Regions from separate parts of the Pseudoalteromonas sp. PAST1 genome, predicted to be linked through region 1. Evidence: predicted binding sites of a transcription regulator. Region 1 holds the regulator's gene; the other holds the start of a gene.
What was found. The regulator FliA, encoded in region 1, starts transcription of late flagellar genes. The targets are predictions, from matches to a motif close to CTAAAGNTNNNNNNNNNNNNGCCGATA.
Positions count from the first base shown of each region.

Region 2: L1272_RS01875 (DUF4402 domain-containing protein) is a predicted target of FliA. The motif match lies at 1,720-1,746, and genes of this name have one in related genera.

Region 1 covers NZ_JAKGBH010000010.1:72,874-76,292, reverse strand. Annotated here, with positions in the region: gene flhF (flagellar biosynthesis protein FlhF) at 1-630, shown strand, start outside; gene L1272_RS07020 (MinD/ParA family ATP-binding protein) at 623-1,483, shown strand; gene L1272_RS07015 (RNA polymerase sigma factor FliA) at 1,510-2,220, shown strand; gene cheY (chemotaxis response regulator CheY) at 2,261-2,644, shown strand; gene L1272_RS07005 (protein phosphatase CheZ) at 2,662-3,419, shown strand, end outside.
Region 2 covers NZ_JAKGBH010000003.1:29,712-33,130, reverse strand. Annotated here, with positions in the region: gene galU (UTP--glucose-1-phosphate uridylyltransferase GalU) at 1-66, shown strand, start outside; gene L1272_RS01885 (SPOR domain-containing protein) at 537-1,004, shown strand; gene L1272_RS01880 (SPOR domain-containing protein) at 1,078-1,686, shown strand; gene L1272_RS01875 (DUF4402 domain-containing protein) at 1,798-2,391, shown strand; gene L1272_RS01870 (DUF4402 domain-containing protein) at 2,411-2,878, shown strand; gene L1272_RS01865 (fimbria/pilus periplasmic chaperone) at 2,887-3,419, shown strand, end outside.

The DNA of each region.
Region 1 (3,419 bases):
GGTGTTGGTAAAACAACGACTGTTGCGAAATTAGCTGCACTGGGTGCACAAAAATATGGTGCTGATAAAGTGGCGTTGATCACCACTGATACATATAGAATTGGTGCCTACGAACAATTGGCTACTTATGGTCGTATTATTGGCTGTGGTGTTAAGCAGGTAAAAGATGCGAATGAATTAGCTGAAGTGCTATACCATTTACGTAATAAGCGTCTAGTATTAATAGATACAGCGGGTATGAGCCAACGTGATTTACGTTTAACTGAGCAATTAAACACCTTAATGCGTAATCAGCGTGTTGATATTCGTAGTTATTTAGTATTGAGTGCGACAGCACAGATAAATGTGTTGCAAGAAACCGTAAGACACTTTAAAAAGGTTCATCTAAGTGGCTGTATCTTCACTAAATTGGATGAATCTTTAAGTTTAGGTGAGATTATTAGTATAGCGATTCAAAATCGCCTGCCAATAGGGTATCTTACTAACGGTCAGCGTGTTCCTGAAGATATTCGCGTAGCGAATGCTGAAAAACTAGTGAAAAAAGCTGAACAATTGTATTTAAAACGAGCAAAAGCACAACATTCACGACGTCAAGCAGTAGCGTCGAACACAGTAGGGATGTATGATTAACACAGTATTAGATCAAGCAAGCGGCCTGCGCAAAATGAATCAAAATAATAATAGTGGCGTTAAAGTTATCGCTGTGACTGGCGGTAAAGGTGGAGTGGGTAAAACCAATGTTTCACTCAACACCGCAATCGCATTAGGGCAGCAAGGAAATCGTGTATTAGTACTAGATGCCGATTTAGGTTTGGCAAACTGTGACGTGATGCTTGGCCTTCGTGTTGAACGTAACTTATCTCATGTTTTGTCAGGCGAGTGTGAGCTTGACGAAATTCTCGTTGAAGGTCCTGCAGGTATAAAAATTGTACCAGCGACGTCTGGTTCGCAAAGCATGGTGGAATTAACACCATCTGAGCATGCAGGCCTTATCCGCGCTTTTAGTGAGTTAAACACCGAGTTTGATATTTTAATTGTCGATACCGCTGCAGGTATTTCTGACATGGTATTAAGCTTTTCTCGTGCAGCCCAAGATGTTGTTGTGGTTGTATGCGATGAACCTACCTCAATTACCGATGCTTATGCGCTTATAAAAGTGCTTAGCCGTGAGCATGGCGTATATAAATTTAAAATTGTTGCCAATATGGTGCGCAGTTTGCGTGAAGGGCAAGAATTATTTGCTAAACTTTCAAAAGTAACGGATCGCTTTTTAGACGTTTCAATGGAGTTGGTAGCTACCATTCCTTATGACGAGAACATGCGTAAATCTACGCGACGTCAAAAGGTGATTGTTGAATTATTTCCAAACTCACCAGCTGCGGTGGCGTTTAAAACATTAGCAACAAAAGCAGTTAAGTGGCCGATCCCTAATCAACCTTCTGGCCATTTAGAATTTTTCATTGAAAAACTAGTAAACGGCTAACTATGACAACATCGGTGAATAAAGCGATGGGATATCAATCAGCACAAAACTTAAATGCGATTGTTGAAAAACATGCCTCTTTAGTTAAAAAAGTGGCGTGCCATCTAATTGCTCGTTTACCTGCCAGTGTCCAACTCGATGATTTAATTCAATCAGGCATGATAGGCCTAATTGAAGCATCAAAAAACTTTGATGCTAGCAAAGGGGCTAGTTTCGAAACTTTCGCTGGAATTCGTATTCGTGGTGCGATGTTAGACGAAATTCGTAGAGGTGACTGGGCACCACGCTCAGTTCACCGAAATGCTCGCCTTGTGGCTGAAACCATTTCCGAATTAGAAAGCACGCTAAATCGTGAACCTAAAGATACAGAAGTCGCTGAAAAACTTGATATAACGCTCGATGAGTACCATCATATTCTACATGATGTAAATTCTAGTAAAGTATTAGGTATAGAGGACTTAGGCGTTGATGAAGACGTCATTACACCTGTAGGTCAGGATTTAGGACTAGACAAACCGTTTAATAACGTTAAAAATGAGCGGTTTAACCAATCTCTATTAACGGCTATCCAATCGTTACCAGAAAGAGATGCACTTGTTTTGTCTTTGTACTACAACGACGAAATGAACTTAAAAGAAATAGGACACATACTCGATGTAAGTGAATCGCGTGTGAGTCAGATACATGGTCAGGCGATGATTAAGCTCAAAGCAAAAATCAATGACTGGATTAATTAGTAGTAAGTAAATATAGGTTCAAACCTCACCGGAGGATGTTTTGGATAAAAACATGAAAATTCTTGTTGTTGATGATTTTTCTACAATGAGACGTATCATTAAAAATCTATTAAGGGATTTAGGTTTTACCAATGTGCAGGAAGCTGACGATGGTTCAACAGCATTGCCAATGCTACAAAATCAAGAATTTGATTTTGTTGTAACAGATTGGAACATGCCAGGTATGCAAGGCATTGATTTGTTAAGAGCAATTCGTGCTGATGATAGCCTTAAGCATATTCCTGTATTAATGGTGACAGCTGAAGCGAAAAAAGAACAAATTGTTGCTGCTGCTCAAGCGGGTGTTAATGGCTATATCGTTAAACCATTCACTGCTGCGACACTTAAAACCAAATTGGAAAAAGTGTTTGAACGTTTAGGTTAATCTAAGGGGAGAGGCTTATGTCAGCACTAGCTGCGCCTCAAATAAGTTTAGAGCAAGCTCGTCAACTTGTTGAGTTTCTTGAAAATGGTGAACAAGAAAAAGCTGATCAGCTGATACTTGAAACAGCATCAAAAGAACAATCAGAGCTGTTTGCTGAAATCGGTAAACTGACGCGACAATTACATGAAGCGCTAAAAAACTTTGATCTAGATACTCGTCTTTCAGATTTAACTACCGATGCGATCCCAGACGCTAAGCAGCGCTTAAATTATGTTATGGAAATGACAGAAAGCGCCGCTAACAAAACCATGGATGCAGTTGAAGCTAGTTTACCTATAGCGCAACAACTTGCAGATGAAATAGCGACGATTAAACCAACGTGGGATCGTTTAATGAGCCGAGAAATAGAGCTCGGTGAGTTTAAAAAGCTATGTCATAGCTTAGATAATTTTATGAATAACTCGCATACTAAAACCGATGAGCTACAGGGCTTGATGACCAATGTGCTGATGGCACAGGACTATCAAGATTTGACGGGGCAAGTAATCCGTCGCGTCATTGAGTTAGTGCGAGAAGTAGAAGACAGTTTAATTAATCTCTTAACTGTGTTTGGCAGTCAAGAAGATGGTCATCAACAACAAGAAAAACAGGCCATAGAAAAAGCACCTGCAACAAGTGATACACTAGCAGGTCCTGAAGGGCCGATTATTGATAAAGACTCTCGTGATGATGTTGTCTCAGGACAAGATGAAGTCGATGATCTATTATCAAGTCT
Region 2 (3,419 bases), on a different contig from region 1:
TTTGCTTTACGACGTGAGGAATTCAAAGATGAATTGAGCGACTTCATAAAGTCGTTGGTTAAATAACCAATTCTATTTACTTAGTAATAAATTATGTTAAAAAAGTGCCTATATGGCACTTTTTTGTTATTTACAAGCAGCTGACAATTGTTGATTATTAACAAATTAGGGACTTTTCTGATATACCTTTGTCTTATAGGGTTGTTAAGATGAGTATGGTGATTAATTGCTCTAATTCAGTTAGTTAACTGAGTAATGAAAAGCATTAATAATTTTGCTGCAAATTGTTTATGTTATAAAGCTACTTTTTACTAACAACATGATTTGCAGCGAATTAAAGCACTAAACTGAAATTATAATAAAAACATAATGTTAGTGTTTATTTTCAATATCTTAAATTATCTTTTAGCTTTTGATGTACAGGTAAGTACTAACAGATAGTCTTCTTCAAAGTAAGAAGCAATTTTTTAACGGTACGTTTAAGAATCCTGATTATGAAAGATTACTTCAAGCCTTTTCGCTGCAGTATATACCTAATGGTGTTATTAACTGTTTCTGGTTGCAGTAATGAGCTGCTGCTAAGCTCTACCGTTAATTCTATGCAAAGTTTTGCTCTTCGCTTAATCGATCCTATTTTTCAAATTAATGTAAAAACTAGTTCTGAGCTTCAATCAACGGCTACACAAAAAAATACCCTAGCCACTGCTGCTATATTAGCACCTACAAAACCTAATTATACTTTTGCGTTACAGTTAGCATCAGTTAGCTCTGAGACCGCAATAGAAGTCACCTTTCATAAAATGGCAAAACAAGCGCCTAGTATTTTTCAAGGTAAACCAATTTTGAATGTTGAAGTTGCAGATGTGCATGATAGAACTTTCTACCGCTTAAAGTTTGGAGGCTATAAGTATTTAAAAAATGCGAAAGCTGACTGCGCGGCTATTAAGCGACAAGGTATTGATTGTTGGGTTAGTAAATACACAGATAATCGAATTTATTTTTAGCGTCAAATATTCACTCTAAAGGTGGCATTTTTATTGCTAAGATTTAAGTCTGTTTTTTAGAATTGACGTCACCATGCATTTTTCTATTTTCTCTAAATATTTATTGTTAACCATCTGCTTAACTGCTTTAACAGCATGTATGATGAGCCAAGAACAAAGCCAGCCTGTTTATACTGAACAGCAGGTACAGCAATTTGCTGCCGAGTGGCAAAATCAACAGCCTAGCATTGAACGTCTTGCTGCAATGGAAAAAGACCTTGCGTTGTTAATCGAGGTACTTTCGGCTAATAGTGATTTAACTGCACAACCATCGGCATTTGAGCCGCAAAATGATGTGATCTATCACCAAAGTGAGCAAATACAATCTCAGCAATCATCATCAATCGACTCATTAGAAACGATTATTGCTGCAAACAAAGCAGCAGAAGCAGGTGTGCAATTAGGTTTATATTTAACGCCGAAAAAGGTCAGACATCAGGTCTTGAACCTTAAACGTGATTATCCTGCTGTTTTAAATGACCTAGATTTTCGCTTTAAAACTCGTGAGCAAAAAGGGGTAACCTTGTATGGATTACGAGCAGGTCCATTTGCAAATTATACTCAGGCGACAGCTTTTTGTGAGATAGCCAAAAGAATGGGGCAAACTTGTGTGACAGCCCCTTTTATTGGGGAGATGCTATAAGTATCTTTCCTCTTGGAAATTAGGGGATTAACCTTAAAGTATTTGTTCTAGAGGTCGATAAAGCTTAAAATACATCAAAATGGCTTAGCCATTTATTTATAAGGACTTAATATGAAATTACCTCTTTCTTTAATTGCATGCTCATTAGCATTTTCTGCTTTTTATTCTTATGCCACTACTGAATCTTTCAGTGCAACAGTAAAGGTTCAAAACTCAGTTGTTTTAACAAAAGGAAATGATCTAAATTTTGGTACTATTCGTGCCGTAGCCGATCCTTCAGGTGCTGCGCAAGCTGTTTTAACAATTAACCCAGAACCTGATGCAAGCCCTGTTTCAACAAGAACAGATGCATCTCCTGCGATTATTTCAATTATTGAGCAAGGGTCTCCTGCTTCATTTACGGTATCGGAAGCGGTGCCAAATGCGCGTTTGTCGATTACTGATCCTACTGCTAATACTTTAGCTTCTGATGGACAAGGTTTAAATGAGCCAAACTTTATTGTTGATGAATGGAAGTATTTTATTACTTCAGGCCCAAATGCAAATGCTTATTACCTTCCAGGCAGCCCAAATTTAACAGCAGATGCAGACGGCAGTGTTGAGTTTAACATTGGTGCCAATTTATCTACCTCAAATTCGGCGTCATCTGAGCCTTATCGTGATGTTGAGTATACCGGCACTTTCCAATTAGAAGTTGCTTACTAATAATACTAGGTAATTAGTCATGCGCTTTTTGCTTTTAGCTACTGTTTTATTTTGTGTGTTCTCAACACCCTTACAGGCTGCGAGCACAGAGCAACAAGCGCTTGATTTTGGTACTCTAGTTATTCTAGCTAATACAAATACCAGCTCTGTAATCGTCAAAGATGATGGCAGTATCAATACGCAGGGCTCGGTTTATGTTCTTAAAAATGGCCGCCCTGCAGAATTATTACTTACTGACTTTCCAGCTAGAACTCAGCTAACTATGAATCTAGTTGCCCCAGTTGACTTAACACATGATATCGATGGCAACTCGAGTGCTGGATTTTCTGTACGCCTTAATGGTTTTCCTAAATATGTGATTACCAATGAATTTGGTGAAGCAAAAGTATTTATTGGCGGTATTTTAACGACAGACCGTAGCGCTAAACCATACGCTGATGGTCAGTATTCTTCTACAACTTATTTAGAAATATCAGTCGATTACTAAGGATAGATATGTTCGCAAAACGTCTTTTATGTGGACTTCTTTTTGTTTTTTTCAGTCAATATGCAACGGCAAACTTACTTATTTCACCAACGCGGGTTTCATTTGATGAGCGCCAACGAAGCGCAAAAGTCACCGTCATTAATAGCTCAGAAGAGTACCGTACTTACCGCGTGGTATGGAGCGAAAAATTAGCGCTACCTGGTGGGGGCTATCAAACATTGAGTGAGCCAGTAACCACGAGCCTTTCTCCTATGGCACGCTTATCACCAAAGCAAATTCGCTTAGCACCTGGCGAAAGGCAAACGATTAAAATAGCAATTAGAAAGCCTAAGGATTTGGCTAAAGGGGAATATCGTTCCCATTTACTATTTCAAGCCTTACCAAATGAAGATAAGGCAGCTAAGGCTGGACTTAAAGTGAATATGATTTTGAGTTTTAGTATTCCAGTTGTATATCGTGAACAAGGTGAGCTGCCAAAAGTTGCATTTCAAACTGCAGAAATAGTTGAAGATTCTCTAAACAAAAAACCAAAAATTGCCGT